One region of the Anaerotignum propionicum DSM 1682 genome, then DNA from elsewhere that is predicted to be linked to it. Evidence: a T-box and tRNA genes for the amino acid it is inferred to sense, from the RefSeq annotation. Region 1 holds a T-box; the other holds one or more tRNA genes.
What was found. The T-box of region 1 lies ahead of proS (proline--tRNA ligase). A T-box ahead of a tRNA ligase gene usually reads a tRNA of that ligase, here a tRNA-Pro.
Positions count from the first base shown of each region.

Region 2: it has a tRNA-Pro gene. The T-box ahead of proS (proline--tRNA ligase) is inferred to sense a tRNA for this amino acid. The anticodon was not compared.

Region 1 covers NZ_CP014223.1:1,509,281-1,516,467, forward strand. The annotation lists gene CPRO_RS14895 (VOC family protein) at 238-378, opposite strand; gene CPRO_RS07195 (UxaA family hydrolase) at 397-1,560, opposite strand; gene CPRO_RS07200 (UxaA family hydrolase) at 1,562-1,846, opposite strand; gene CPRO_RS07205 (hypothetical protein) at 2,100-2,372, shown strand; gene proS (proline--tRNA ligase) at 2,421-3,857, opposite strand; T-box leader at 4,119-4,322, opposite strand; gene CPRO_RS07215 (cysteine hydrolase family protein) at 4,503-5,024, shown strand; gene CPRO_RS07220 (aminopeptidase) at 5,034-6,155, shown strand; gene CPRO_RS07225 (chloride channel protein) at 6,580-7,187, shown strand, end outside.
Region 2 covers NZ_CP014223.1:646,899-654,085, forward strand. The annotation lists gene CPRO_RS03080 (topoisomerase DNA-binding C4 zinc finger domain-containing protein) at 1-370, shown strand, start outside; gene CPRO_RS03085 (GIY-YIG nuclease family protein) at 436-1,266, shown strand; gene CPRO_RS03090 (hypothetical protein) at 1,431-1,733, shown strand; gene CPRO_RS03095 (hypothetical protein) at 1,866-2,687, shown strand; gene CPRO_RS03100 (PF20097 family protein) at 2,812-3,051, shown strand; tRNA gene CPRO_RS03110 (tRNA-Pro) at 4,060-4,133, opposite strand; gene CPRO_RS03115 (TrkH family potassium uptake protein) at 4,633-5,973, shown strand; gene CPRO_RS03120 (potassium channel family protein) at 5,997-6,641, shown strand; gene CPRO_RS03125 (ATP-binding protein) at 6,982-7,187, shown strand, end outside.

The sequences.
Region 1 (7,187 bases):
ATTTTAAAAAGGAGTGTACCAAAATCAAGGAATATAAATAAGTGTCCGTAATAAATTGTAAAGTTTATTATTTATTTCATTTGCATTTTGGTAGAAGTGAAACTGCTTTACCATAAATTATGCTCCCGCTTTCCATCTTTTTTGGTGGATTGTGGGAGCTTTTTGCAAGGTTATGGTAGGTATAGCCAGTCACCTTAATAGTCTTTTATTATTATCAATGAACGAAAGCCAAGAGTCTTATGTTCGCAAAGCAATTCCTCCTGTTAAAGTCACGTTTGCTCCAAAATCCATAATAACTCGAAGGCCCAAAATCTCTGTGTAAAGTTGCTTTGGCTCCTCCAAATTTGAAACCACAAGTAATGGACTTTTAAATTTCATTAAAGGCACCTCCAAATACTAAAAAGTATAGCCAATGCGATAAATTCCGAACTCTTTTTGTCCTAATTTCTCCGCCTTAGTCAGTTCTCCATTTGTTACTGAAACCATCTTTTCAAAAATTTCCTTGCCAACAGAGTCGAGGGTACATTCTCCAAGAATTACTTTTCCACCGTTAATATCTATGTTTTCTTCCATATTACGATATGTCTCTGGATTTCCTGTAATTTTAATTACAGGAGCAATGGGGCATCCAGTGGGCGTTCCCCGTCCGGTGGTGAAAACAATCAGCTGTGCACCGCCTGCCACCATACCTGTAATAGAATCAATATCTTCTCCTGGTGTATCCATGAAGTAAAGACCAGGTTTTGAGGAAGGAACAGGCTCACTATATTCCAAGGCACCCATAAAAGGTGTTGTATCTCCCGCTTTATGCATGCATCCCAATGATTTTTCTTCTATGGTACTAAGTCCTCCTTGAATATTTCCCGGGGTTGGCTGTGACCCCCGTAAATCCTCCCCAACAGCCAAAGCTCTTTTCTCCACATTAGAGACCATATCCAAAAACTTTGCTCTTTCTCGGGAATCATAAAATCTTTCTGCCAAAATATGTTCTGCACCGATTACCTCGGTGGTTTCGCTTAAAATGCTGCTTCCACCCATTGAGACTAGAAGATCCGAAGCAATGCCAATAGCAGGATTTGCAACAATACCGCTGGTGGGATCACTGCCGCCGCATTCCATGCCGAGTATGAGATGGTTGATGGAGAAGGGAACTCTTTTCATCAAAGATAGGTTTTCTGCCATTTTTGATGTAATTCGAATTCCTTGTTCCACGGTTTTTGTTGTTCCGCCACAGCCTTGTATGGTAATGAATGAGACTTGTTTTCCCGTCTTTTCAATTTCATGGGCAATCTGGTCGGCCTGAATACCTTCACAGCCCAGTCCCACAACCAAAACAGCACCTACATTTGGGTTACAGCCGAACCCAGTAAGGGTGCGTACCGTTTGACGAAAGTCTGCACCCATCTGACAGCACCCATGCTGATGAGGAAGGGAAATACCGCCAACTTTTTCGGCAATGCGATTTGCCACTTCCACTGCACAAACAGAGGCAGGAATGATTAATAAATGGTTTCGAATACCAAAGGTACCATTTTCCCGTGCATAGCCCATGAGCATCATATCAGCATTCCTCCTTTTTATCCCCACGTCCCCGTTTGCTTTCAATATTATGAACATGCACATAATCACCTTGGGATATTTCCTTTGTGGCAAGTCCAATGATTTGTCCATATTTATAAACGGGATTGTGAATCGGGATATGTGTAAGTGCAATTTTGTGATACTGAGGAATAGGCTCTGTGGCTGTTATATTGCATTTGTCAAAAGGAATGGTTTCTTGGGCTTCCAATTTTCTTAAACAGGTACCCACGTTGTCTTTTTCGTGAATCTTTAGTATAGGGTTCATTTTTATCCTCCTCTTTTGTATAGGGCAAGAATCATCTCATAAGTATAGCACATCCGTTTAGAAGCTCTCGAACTTGCCTTTTTTATCGTTCTTTTATTGCTGAAAACTTCTATAATTTAATCATATACCACTGAGAAAATCCTTGCAATATGATTTCAACCAATCTAATCAGCAATTTCCACAAAATAAAAAATGGGATGCATAAAGGAATGACCTTAAGAATAGAAAATGAGAGATAGGGGAGGGAAAGCCAATGACTGGATTTATTGATAAGGTGGGAAATCTAGCAAAAAAAGCCGCAGATAAAACAGGAGATATGGTTGAAATCGGAATGCTGAATTCTAAAATAGGGGCACAAAGACAGAATATTTCTTCTATGAAAGAAAGAATGGGAGGAATTGTTTTCGAGCAATTTCGCCAAGGAATAGAATTATCTGAAGAACTAACGCAGTTCTGTCAACAGATTGAAGAAATTGAAGCTGCCATTGCTAAAATGCAAAAAGATATTCAAGATTTAAAAGAGTAAGGGAAAACCCGCCAAAGCATATGTTGCATGGCGGGTTTCTTTATAAAATTAATATGCTCTGCCCCAATAAACCATATGGGTTGCTTTTTTTCCGCAGCAAACGCAGGTATCGGAGATTTCTTCTTGTTCAAAGGGGATACAACGGCTTGTTGCGGCGGTTTTTTCTTTGATTGCATCTTCGCATGCCTGATCGCCACACCACATTGCTTTTACAAAACCTGGTGTTTCGTTTAGGGTGCGTTCGAAATCCTCCAAGTTTGTAGCTGTGTAGGTTTTGGAATCTCTTCTTTCTGTTGCTTTTCTCAGTAGGTTATCCTGAACTTCTTGAAGCAGTGCGGGAATTTTTTCTTCCAGTTCATCCAGAGAAACAATGATTTTTTCCCCTGTATCACGTCTTGCGATCACCGCCTGATTTTTCTCCAAATCCTTAGGGCCAACTTCCAAACGAAGAGGAACACCCTTCATTTCGTATTCACTGAATTTCCAACCGGCAGATTTATCTGTATCATCCAATTTAATGCGGCAGGTTTTGCTTAGGGCTGCTCTCAAAGCTTCAGCTTTTTCCAGAACGCCTTCCTTATGCTGGGCAATGGGAATGATGATAACCTGTGTGGGGGCTACCATAGGAGGTAAAACAAGTCCGCTGTTGTCACCATGAACCATAATCAATGCACCAATCAAACGGGTTGTCATGCCCCAACTGGTTTGGTGAACATATTGCAGCTGATTATCCTTATCTGTATACTGAATGCCGAAAGCATGGGCAAATCCATCGCCAAAGTTATGGCTTGTGCCTGACTGCAAAGCTTTTCCGTCATGCATCAAGCTTTCGATGGTATAGGTTGCTTTTGCACCTGCAAAACGTTCTTTTGCTGTTTTTTCACCTTTAACTACAGGGATTGCCAAATATTCATGGCAAAAATCTGCATAAACGTTAAGCATGCGTACGGTTTCTTCTTCTGCTTCCTCAGCAGTTGCATGGGCAGTATGACCCTCCTGCCATAAAAACTCTGTGGTTCTCAGGAAAGGGCGGGTTGTTTTTTCCCAACGCACAACGGAGCACCATTGATTGTAAAGCTTAGGTAGGTCACGATAAGATTGAATAATATTTGCGTAATGATCGCAAAATAGAGTTTCGGAAGTAGGGCGAACACAAATACGCTCCTGTAATTTGGTTTCACCACCATGGGTTACCCAAGCAACTTCGGGTGCAAAGCCCTCCACATGATCCTTCTCTTTTTGGAGAAGACTTTCAGGAATAAACATAGGCATGTAAACGTTTTCATGTCCTGTTTCCTTAAAACGTCTGTCCAGTTCCTTTTGAATTAATTCCCAAATTGCATAACCGTATGGACGAATAATCATACAACCTTTTAAGGTTGAATAATCAGTTAAGTCCGCTTTTTTTACTACGTCAGTGTACCACTGAGGAAAATCCTGCTCCATATCGGTAATGGATTCAACTAGTTTTTTGTCCTTTGCCATTATAGTTCCTCCTAACATTTCATTTAATTTCTTCTTTGTCAAATACATTTATTTAGGCAATGCTTTGTATAATCATCTGAATGGATTTTCTTGACCAATTATTTGTGCTAAAATGCATGGGAATATTTCAGAATCCAATATCTGCTTTCTATTTTTGGATGAACAGCACGGTGCAGATTTATATACAGAAGTTGGTTATTGCCTTAGCTATTCCTTAGACTGTGATGATGTTTTTTCCACAAAAAAAGACCTAATCCCATAAAAAGGGACCAAGGTCGAATCGGCGGTGCCACCCTCATTGACGGAAAGATTCCGTCCACTTAAGCCTTGTTAACGCCAAGTTACGCCGCATTTTCCCTGCGGAACTCAGGAGGGGGGTTCAAAAAGGTTTGTCAAGGCTCGCATCAACCGCCTATTTTCTGGAGACAAATGGACTTTTTTACTATTCTCTTTCACAGTTTTTATCAGTTATCATCATAAACCGAAAAGAAATGTCCTGTCAAGGGGATTCCCTTGAAATTTACCATTTGACCATAATTTATAGCAATCTTGTTTTATAATTGGGAAAATGTATATAGATATTTGGGAACGCTTGTTGTATGATTAATTCATTAAAAATGTTAATCTACGTTTGGAGGGTATGCCATGAAAAATATATTGCTTGTTATTGATATGCAGAAAGATTTTATCGATGGTTCTTTAGGAACGAAAGAAGCGCAGAAAATTGTGGACTGCGTACTGAATAAAATTAGTGAGTATCCCAAAGAGAATATTATTGCTACTAGAGACACCCATGAAGAAAACTATCTGGAGACCCAAGAAGGCAAAAATCTACCTGTTGTTCATTGTGTGCGAGGCACAGAAGGGTGGCAGTTGGATAAACGAATTGCAGAGGCTTTGGAGGGTGTGCGGGTACTTGATAAGCCCACCTTTGGTTCTGTGGAACTGGCGGAGCTGTTATATCAGGAATCAAAAAACGAGGAGATTGAAGTTGAAATGGTGGGCCTTTGTACAGATATTTGCGTCGTGTCCAATGCAATTTTACTAAAAGCGAAAATGCCTGAAATGAAAATTTGTGTGGATTCTTCCTGTTGTGCAGGGGTGACCCCTGAAACCCATCGGGCTGCGCTGACAACCTTGGCTATGTGCCAAATTACTGTGAAATGAGGTGTTTTTTTGAGAGATGAACGTTTGGAAAAACTTGCGGAAGTTTTAGTAAGCTATTCCACGAAAGTAAAAGCAGGTGACCGTGTTGCCATTTCCGGCGAGGAGGCGGCGTTACCCTTTGTGAAAGCAGTGACCCGTGCGGCGGTGAAAAAAGGTGCCTTGATAGAATACTATATTGATATTCCTGAAGTAGATGCGGAAATTATTAAAAATGGTACCCAAGAGCAATATGCGAGGGAAAATATACGATTTGGTGCATGTGCAAAAAGTGATGTATGGATTAGTGCTTGGGGAAGTGAAAACGTTAAGGTTTTTCAATCTATTGATGGAGAAAGATTGAAAAACCGCCGACTTGCAAATCGGGAAAATCGTAAAATTTATTCCCAGCGCATGGGAAATGGCTCCTTACGTTGGTGTGGTACCCAATTCCCAACCAATGGAGATGCCCAAAATGCAGACATGAGTTTAGATGAATATGAAGAGTTTGTTTACCGTGCCGGCTTTTTATATGAAGAAGATCCTGTTGCCAAATGGGAAGAAATGGCCAGAATTCAAGAAAAGTGGGCAACCTACTTAAATGATAAAAAGGAATTGCATATTCTAACCAAAGACACAGATATACGAGTTTCCATTGCGGGAAGAAAATGGATTAATTGCTGTGGACAAGAAAACTTTCCTGATGGTGAAATATTCACCTCCCCGGTGGAGGATGGCATAAATGGGCACATAACTTTTTCCTATCCTTCTATTATGAATGGAAACGAATTCGAAGAGGTTTGCCTTACTGTTGAAAATGGACGTATTATAGAAGCTACTTGTAAGAATAAAGTGAAAGAAAAACAGCTTTTATCTTTTATTGATACCGATGAGGGTTCTCGCTATTTTGGAGAAGTAGCCATTGGCACAAATTATGGCATACAACAGCATACAAAAAATATTTTGTTTGATGAGAAGATTGGTGGCTCAATGCATATGGCTATTGGTGAGGCTTTTCATGAAGCAGGTGGTAAAAACGAATCTGCCATTCATTGGGATATGATTACAGATATGACCAATGAAGGAAAAATTTTTGCAGATGGAGAGCTTTTCTATGAAAACGGTAAGTTTAAGGAAGAGCTTTTAAAAAAGTAGTTTGAATTTGAGAAAAATGAGTTTATTTTCATTTCTTTATTTCCTAAAATGGTGAAAAAGCTTTTTTACATCTAAACAGGTGTGTAAAAAAGCTTTTTTATTAGTAAAAGTTTGGTTTTAAGGCATTTATATTAAATATTTATAAGGATTTCGATTTAAAACAAAATTTTATCCCTCTGTTCCGAAATTGGTTTTATTCTTGACTTTTAGATTGAAATAAATTTCCAAGCTTCTCTTGAATGACCATCTGAAACGTTGTATACTAGGCTTTGAGTTTAAAACCTTTCTGAAAACTGTGTTTTTTTCTGTCTTGAATTTCAAGAGTTTCTATAAAACATTTCACATCCTTTCTATATTAAATTTAATAACCAAGTGAAAGGGGTTTTCAGAAGCGTTTTCGTATTTAATGGGAGGAGGGGCTGTTGTGTGGGAAAAAACGAAAGCCCACATCATGAGTTGTGAGCGTGTTTTTACTATTTTTTTGAAATGGGTGTTAATCGGGTGTTTGGTCGGAGGAATTGTTGGCGTCATTGGTATCACATTTCATTGGTTATTGGAGGTAGCGACGACTTTTAGAATGGAACACCCTAAAATATTGTGGTGTCTGCCTTTTGGGGGACTTGCAATCATTGGGCTATACCATTTGTTAGGAATAAGAAAAGACCGCGGCACCAATTTTATTTTAGTCGCTGTAAGACAAAATGAAGCTGTTTCACTCAAAATGGCTCCTTTGATTTTTTTTAGCACCATCATAACCCATCTTTTTGGAGGATCAGCAGGTAGAGAAGGGGCGGCGCTACAACTTGGAGGTAGTATAGCCTCTTTTTTGGGACGAATCATTCATTTAAACGAGAAGGACAAGCGAATAATCACTATGTGCGGTATGGCTGCCGGTTTTTCTTCCCTTTTTGGCACACCTCTAACGGCGGTTATATTTTCTATGGAGGTAATTTCCGTTGGAATTATGCACTATTCCGCTATTGTTCCTGCTACAATTGCCGCATTTATTGCATCGGCACTGGCTCAAAAATT
Region 2 (7,187 bases), 860 kb from region 1:
TGAAATTTACAATGTTCTATCAGCTCACACAAAAATAGATGAAGAACTAAAACAGAAGCATATAGAAGATATAAAAAATGACATAGAACGTCCTAAGCAGGCTTCTTTTGAAGTTAAGAAGGAGATTGAAAAAGAAGCATTCGGGGAAGAAAAAAGATTACCTTCTGAAGATGATAGTAAAATTTGCCCTAAATGTGGTGCACCCATGGTTTTGAGGATTGCGCAAAAAGGTGCGAATAAAGGGGCAGAATTTTGGGGTTGTTCCAAATTTCCTAAGTGCAGAGCAATTGAGCAGGTTGAAGAAAGTCACAATAATGATGTAGCGAAAGAAGCTGTGGAAATTGAGGATGTTCATAAGCAACTTGCATAGGATAATATGAAAATAAAATAAGGCGAATTTACATAGGGGTATAACCCTAATGTCAAGGAGGATTTATGCAAAAAACAATTACATATCTGTATCCAGATGAAAAGAACGCAGCCAATTTAAAAATGTACCAGGACCGCACAAACCAAATCAAGGCGTTTTATTTTACTCGTGAAAGTTACAAAAAGGTATATGAATTACCTTGTTCGTTAAACTATGCAATTTACTTTCTATTTAATGATAGTGAAGATGAGAGCGTTGTGTATATTGGACAATCTGTGAACGGAATACAGAGGATTGAAGAGCATGTTAGGCGTAAAGATTTTTGGACATATGGTATATTGTTTGTCACGGACAACAATAGCTTCGATAAACTTTCAATTGATTATTTGGAGTACGAATTTATACAGAAGTTTAAGAAAAGTAGCTATGTATTAACAAATAAAGATCTGAGACTTAATAAGCCCAATATTAGTGTTTACGATATTCCTAATATTGAGACCTTCATTTCTCAAATTAAATTTTTGTTAAGTGCTGAGGGCATTGATATTGATGAACAGCAGGATAGGAACGAATTAATAAAATACTATTATCCACCGACAAAACACAATGCTAAATTGTTTGTAAAAGATGGAAGGTTTATATTGGCAGCAGGAAGCGAAATTAAAAGGCCGCTAGAATCAACAAAAGATTGGAAAGACAAGAATCATTACAAAAGAGGGAATGCAATAATAAATAGTTATATAGCAAATGAAAAAGTTAAAGAAATAGATGGGAAGCTAATAACTCAAGTTAATTTGGCGTTCAAAGCACCTTCGGCACCGGCTGATATGATAACTGGATTATCTGAGAATGGATGGAAGTTTTTTAAAGAGTTAGAGGAGATAAGAGGTAAATAAATTTTATAGTGGGCGAAGACTGGATGAATAGTAGAATATCACAAGTGATTTTTTTATGAGCATAATTCTTATTAAAGTTAGTTTCTCATTATGTTTAAAGTGTACTTAATTAAAATAAGTTGAGATACTAAAGACTATTTTTATAATTTGAGAGGTAATTGAATATGAAAAATGTTATATTAAGTGCAGATGGAGATAGAGTTGTTTACTCTGTTCCTGACGATGTTGCTGACAACTTGGATAGGTATTGTAACCAATTCTGTAATGAATGGCTACATACAAGCCCTAATGCGAAAAAATATAGGGTTGAAGACGTAGTTTGTTACAACGAGGCTGATTTCATCGATTACTTAAATAAATGGGTTTTCCCAGACAAGCCGTCGAAACCTATAAAAAATCTCGGTTGGATTGAATTTGATAATCCGTTGCCGAAAGAATATGAAAACTGTCCTTGGTTTAACTTTTGATCTGATAAAAAATAGGGTAAGATTAAGGACATGTCCCGTAGCAAACCCAACTTTATAAGCAGTAATTATATTGATTGTAGCAAATACTAATTATTTAATAGATAAAAAGAACCCTTGAGAGGAAATAAAGATATGAAAAAAAACAAATATGATGAAAAATTTCCTAAATTACTCAATTCCATTGTTTGTGCAATAGATATACTAGGGTTTTCCGATATGATACTAGATTCTTGTAATAATGGATTAGGAAATAATTTGCTGGGTGAAATAAATTACCTTATTGAGAAAAACAAAAAGTGTATTATTCCTGACAAGTATAGTCAAGGAAAAATTAAAATATTTACGGACAATATGGTTGTTGCATATCCAATAGATAATGATGGGGAATCTGAATTAAATGAGATATTGGATAATGTTGCAGAGTATCAATTCAATTTAGCGTTAGAAGGCCTTTTTGTTCGAGGTGGAATAAGCATTGGCGAATTTTATATTAATGAAGATATTGTTTTTGGGCCAGCTTTGTTAGATGCTCATTATCAAGAAAGCCAAGTAGCCTGTTATCCAAGAATTGTTTTAGATGATAAAACTGTAGGGCAAATACAAATACATATACAGAACTACAATAAGATGCCAGAAAACCAGAACATTCTAATTGACACCGATGGTAAATGGTTTATAGGGTATTTAAACACTATTTTTAAATATTATAAAGAATGCAATAACGACTACGAGTTTGGATTAGTTAAAATTAAGCTATTAGAAAAACATAAAGAAAAACTTGAGGAAATGTTAATGAAACATAAGGAAAATATATTTGTTTGGGATAAGTATGTTTGGACTGCAAATTATCATAATTTTTTCTGTGATTTGTACTTCCCCCTGGAAACAGATTTAAAAATTGCTAAGCACTTATTACTTTCATGGCCTAGACAAATCTCAACTGGTGATTTTTGAATAAAATCTTATTTGAACAATATGAGCATAACCTTTAGGAAACTTCAGGTTATGTTTAAAATGTACTGATAGTATATAAGGTATGAGAAAAAATATTTATATTTGATTTGGAGGAGGGGTGGAGGTGAAGTGTCCATATTGTAATCATGTTATGAAACGTGGTCATATTCAATCCGGTAATCTCTTATCATGGACTCCTGAGGGAGAGTCTTCAACGGGAGTAAGTCGGTGGTCAAAGAGTCCAAACAGCATCGTTTTAGCCAACTGCTCTCTTCTTTCGGGATCTGCGGTTGATGCATTTTATTGCCCTAACTGTAAAAAAATTATTATTAATGTGGACAACCAAAATGAGTTTACCCTGTAGTAAATGAGTTTTCATTATGTTTATATCAGGGATATCCTTTGGGATTGTGAGTAACAAGTTAGCTCGAAAATTCCTAAAATGATAGATTAGTATCATAATCGGACGTTTACATAGTAGCTCATAAAGTGGATAATTTAAAAATTCTGTTATGTTTAAAAGCTAAAACACTCACAGCATAACCAGTTTGAGGGGTGTGCAGTTGTACCATAATGAGCAATATCCTATCCAGATAGAAATATGATTAATATAAGACGTGTTATGAGTTTTATTTTTATATAATGTCTGAAATAAGACGGCCTGAGATCTAATAAAAAGAGGATAAAAAATGATTGATCAACAGGAAATCATTATAATTTTAATTTTGTTTTTATTTGCTGTGTCTAATAACATGTTTTGTCATAAACTTCTTATGATATCAGACGTGAATCATAAAAACTATAAAATATATATTCAAATAATAAAATATTACAGAATAATTATAAATATAATATTATTATTTATTCTTGGTATATGTATCTATTGTATTTTTTTGATGTAAGGCTAGTTATCTCATTGTGGTGAAACGAAAAAATATATTAAAAAGAATTTTTTTCAGTATGCATTAAAATTGTATTTTTTGAGGAATGCTTCATTGCTTAAAGCAAAAGACCTAGATTTTGATAGTAGTATGAGGTAAGGTGGACACATATGTTTTGATCCAGTAGGAAAGTGGACATATGTAAACGTAACCAGTTGATGGGTGCACAGTATGTTTAGACATAGAATTAAAAGAATATTCATATAATGTCGAATAATGTAAATAAAAAAATCCGTCAAAAATACATTTTGTCGGATTTTTTTATAGCGTACTTGCTTTTTGATGAAAAAAGCCATGCATAAAACCATGCATAGGTAACATTTTTTAGTGTTTTTTAACGTGATTTACCGCAAAATCACCTCTACAAAACAAAAACAAAAAAGCGTTAAAAACCCTGTAAAATCAACGTTTTCAACACCTTTTATAAGTCATCGAGGCGACAAGATTTGAACTTGCGACCTCTACATCCCTAATGTAGCGCTCTACCAAGCTGAGCCACGCCTCGCCGACGACTTCTATATATTACAACAGGAAAAACCAAATGTCAACACTTTTTTTATTTTGTGCCTGAGAAATAAATATTGTTTTTATTCATTTAATAATAGTTAAACTTTTAGAGATTTAGCCCAAATACAAAAACGAAAAACAAGACTTTTGAAGCATTTTTTGCAAGGGATTTTTTTGGATTCTTTTATCTTATGAAACACCTCTTTCACAAAACAAACCTTGTAAAAAGAGTAGATTCATAAAATTATATAAGATTTATATTATTTTCAAGCAAAACGGGGAGAATAAAGGTATCTTTATACAATCTTAATGCTCTGGAGAATATTTTAATTCCGTTTTAACTAAGTATGGAGTATGCTGTGAGATGTTGTGAGATGCATTAAAATCTTGTTTTGCAGAATGTAAGTGCATTCGTTATCATGATATTTATTTGGGGAATACAAAAGGAATTATGCAGATTGGATTAGTAGGGGGCGTTTGAAATAAAGGATAAACTTATGAAGCATTTTGCGGATATCTCACCAATGAAGGTAATTCTTTTTGGATATTGTTTTATTATTTTAATTGGAGCGTTATTGCTGATTATGCCGTTTGCCAGTCAGGATGGAAAATACACGGATTTTCTGACGGCTATTTTTACGGCGACTTCTGCAACGTGTGTAACGGGATTGATTGTGGTAAATACATATACCCATTGGTCCTTTTTTGGACAGCTTATTATACTTTGTTTAATTCAAATTGGCGGTATTGGGTTTATGACTTTTTGCATTGCTGCTATTTCACTAACGAAGAAAAAAATTGGTTATATTTCTCGCTCGTTAATGCAGAATTCAATTTCCGCACCTCAGCTTGCGGGAATTGTGCGTATGACAAAATTTGTAATATATGGGACTCTTTTGGTAGAAGGAAGTGGGGTGCTGTTTCTTTCAAATTTTTACATTCCTCGTTATGGTTTAAGCAAGGGGATTTGGTATTCCATATTTCATAGTATTTCTGCCTTTTGTAATGCTGGTTTTGACTTGATGGGGGAGAAAACGGAGTTTATTTCTTTTACAGCGCAGGTAGGTAATTTATATGTCAATTTAATATTAATGCTTCTTATTATTGTGGGCGGACTTGGCTTTTTTGTCTGGCAAGATTTATTAGAAAGCAAATTGCATTTTTCTCGAATGCATCTGCATACGAAGCTTGTTATTTTTTTAAGCAGTATTTTGGTTATTGGTGGTGCGGTATTGTTATATACCAGTGAAAAAGGTGGAGCTGAATTTCAAATGCTCAATTTTTCGGAACGGATTATCGCTTCGTTCTTTCAATCTGTCAGTGCAAGAACGGCAGGATTTAACACCATTGATATAGGTTCCATGACACAAACAGGTCAGTTTTTAATAATATGTCTTATGTTCATTGGCGGTTCCCCAGGCTCAACAGCGGGTGGTATAAAAACAACAACTTTTGCTGTGCTTACGCTAAGTGTGCTTACCACCTTCTGGCATAGAAAATCTATTGAGGTTTTTGGACGCAGAATGGAAGAGGGCATTACCCGATTGGCATCTTGTGTTTTTATGATTTATCTATTTTTGGTTTGCTTTGCTGCTATGGTTATTTCTCGAATAGAAGGGATTCCACTGCTTTCTGCTTTATTTGAGAGTGTCTCGGCAATTGCCACTGTAGGTTTAACTACAGGGATTACACCCATTTTGGGAAATACATCTTTGATTTTATTAATTGTTTTAATGATTATTGGCAGAGCCGGTTCGCTTACGATGCTATTGGCTTTTTCATCCAGAAAAAATCCTGCGGTATCTACACTTCCGCTGGAGAAAATTCAAATTGGTTGATTGTTTGAAAGGAAGGCTGTAAAATGAAATCAATATTAATTGTTGGACTTGGAAGATTTGGCAGACATATGGCTCACAAACTGGTGGAGCAGGGGAATTCTGTTTTGGCGGTGGAAAAAAGTGAAGAGCGTGCGGATAACGCCATTAATATTGTACCGAATATTCAAATTGGGGATGCCGCAAATGAGGTTTTTGCCCAATCTTTAGGAGTTAGCAATTTTGACCTTTGTGTGATTGCCATTGGGGATGATTTTCAAATATCATTGGAAATCACTGTTTTATTTAAAGATTTGGGAGCGAAATTCATCTTAGCTCGTGCCAGTCGTGAAGTGCACCGAAAACTGCTGCTTCGCAATGGTGCCGATCATGTGGTTTATGCAGAACGGGAGATGGCGGAACGCTTAGCTATAAAATATGGTTCAAAAAACTTGTTTGATTATATTGAGTTGACACCGGAGGCGGCAATCTATGAAATGAGAGTTCCTGAAAGCTGGTATGGTAAAACAATATTGGAAAAGTCCGTTCGCACCAGATACCACATTAGTATTTTAGCAACTAAGAAAAAGGGCCAAATTATACCCCTTCCTCAACCAGAACATGTTTTCACTTCGGATGAAACCTTGATTGTGTTTGGTGGAAAAACTGCGGCACGAGATTTATTAAAGTAAGATTTTTAGATAAAATTCTTCCTGCTTTCAAAGAATCTAGGAAAGAATTGTTTAGAGCTGGGGCTGGTTTCAGATAAAAGGAATCTAGTTTAGGAAAAGCCAGCCAGTAAAGGGAATGAAGTGTGGGCTTATGGCATAGTATTCCTTAGAAACTTACAATATTGATAGAAATACGTTGCATGCTTAAGCAAAGGTGATTTTGGGGAACTTTCTGTACATAATGAAGAGTCAAGCAGAAATGCGTCCCTAATATTTTCGTTTTTAAATACACCAGCATTTCAAACGGAAAGGGGAACCGTGCTTGAGAAAAACCGGTAAAATAAAATGGCTGAATATTTTTTTGACAATTTTAGTATTGATAGGAACTTCCTTATTAGGAGGAGGATTCTATTCAATGGGTTTTGAGTCTTCTAATATTATCATGGTTTATATTCTGGGGGTTCTGTGCACAGCGGTTTTAACATCAAATCGTGTATATACTATGATTTCTGCCATGATCAGTGTTTTAACTTTCAACTTTTTCTTTACAGAGCCTGTTTTTACGTT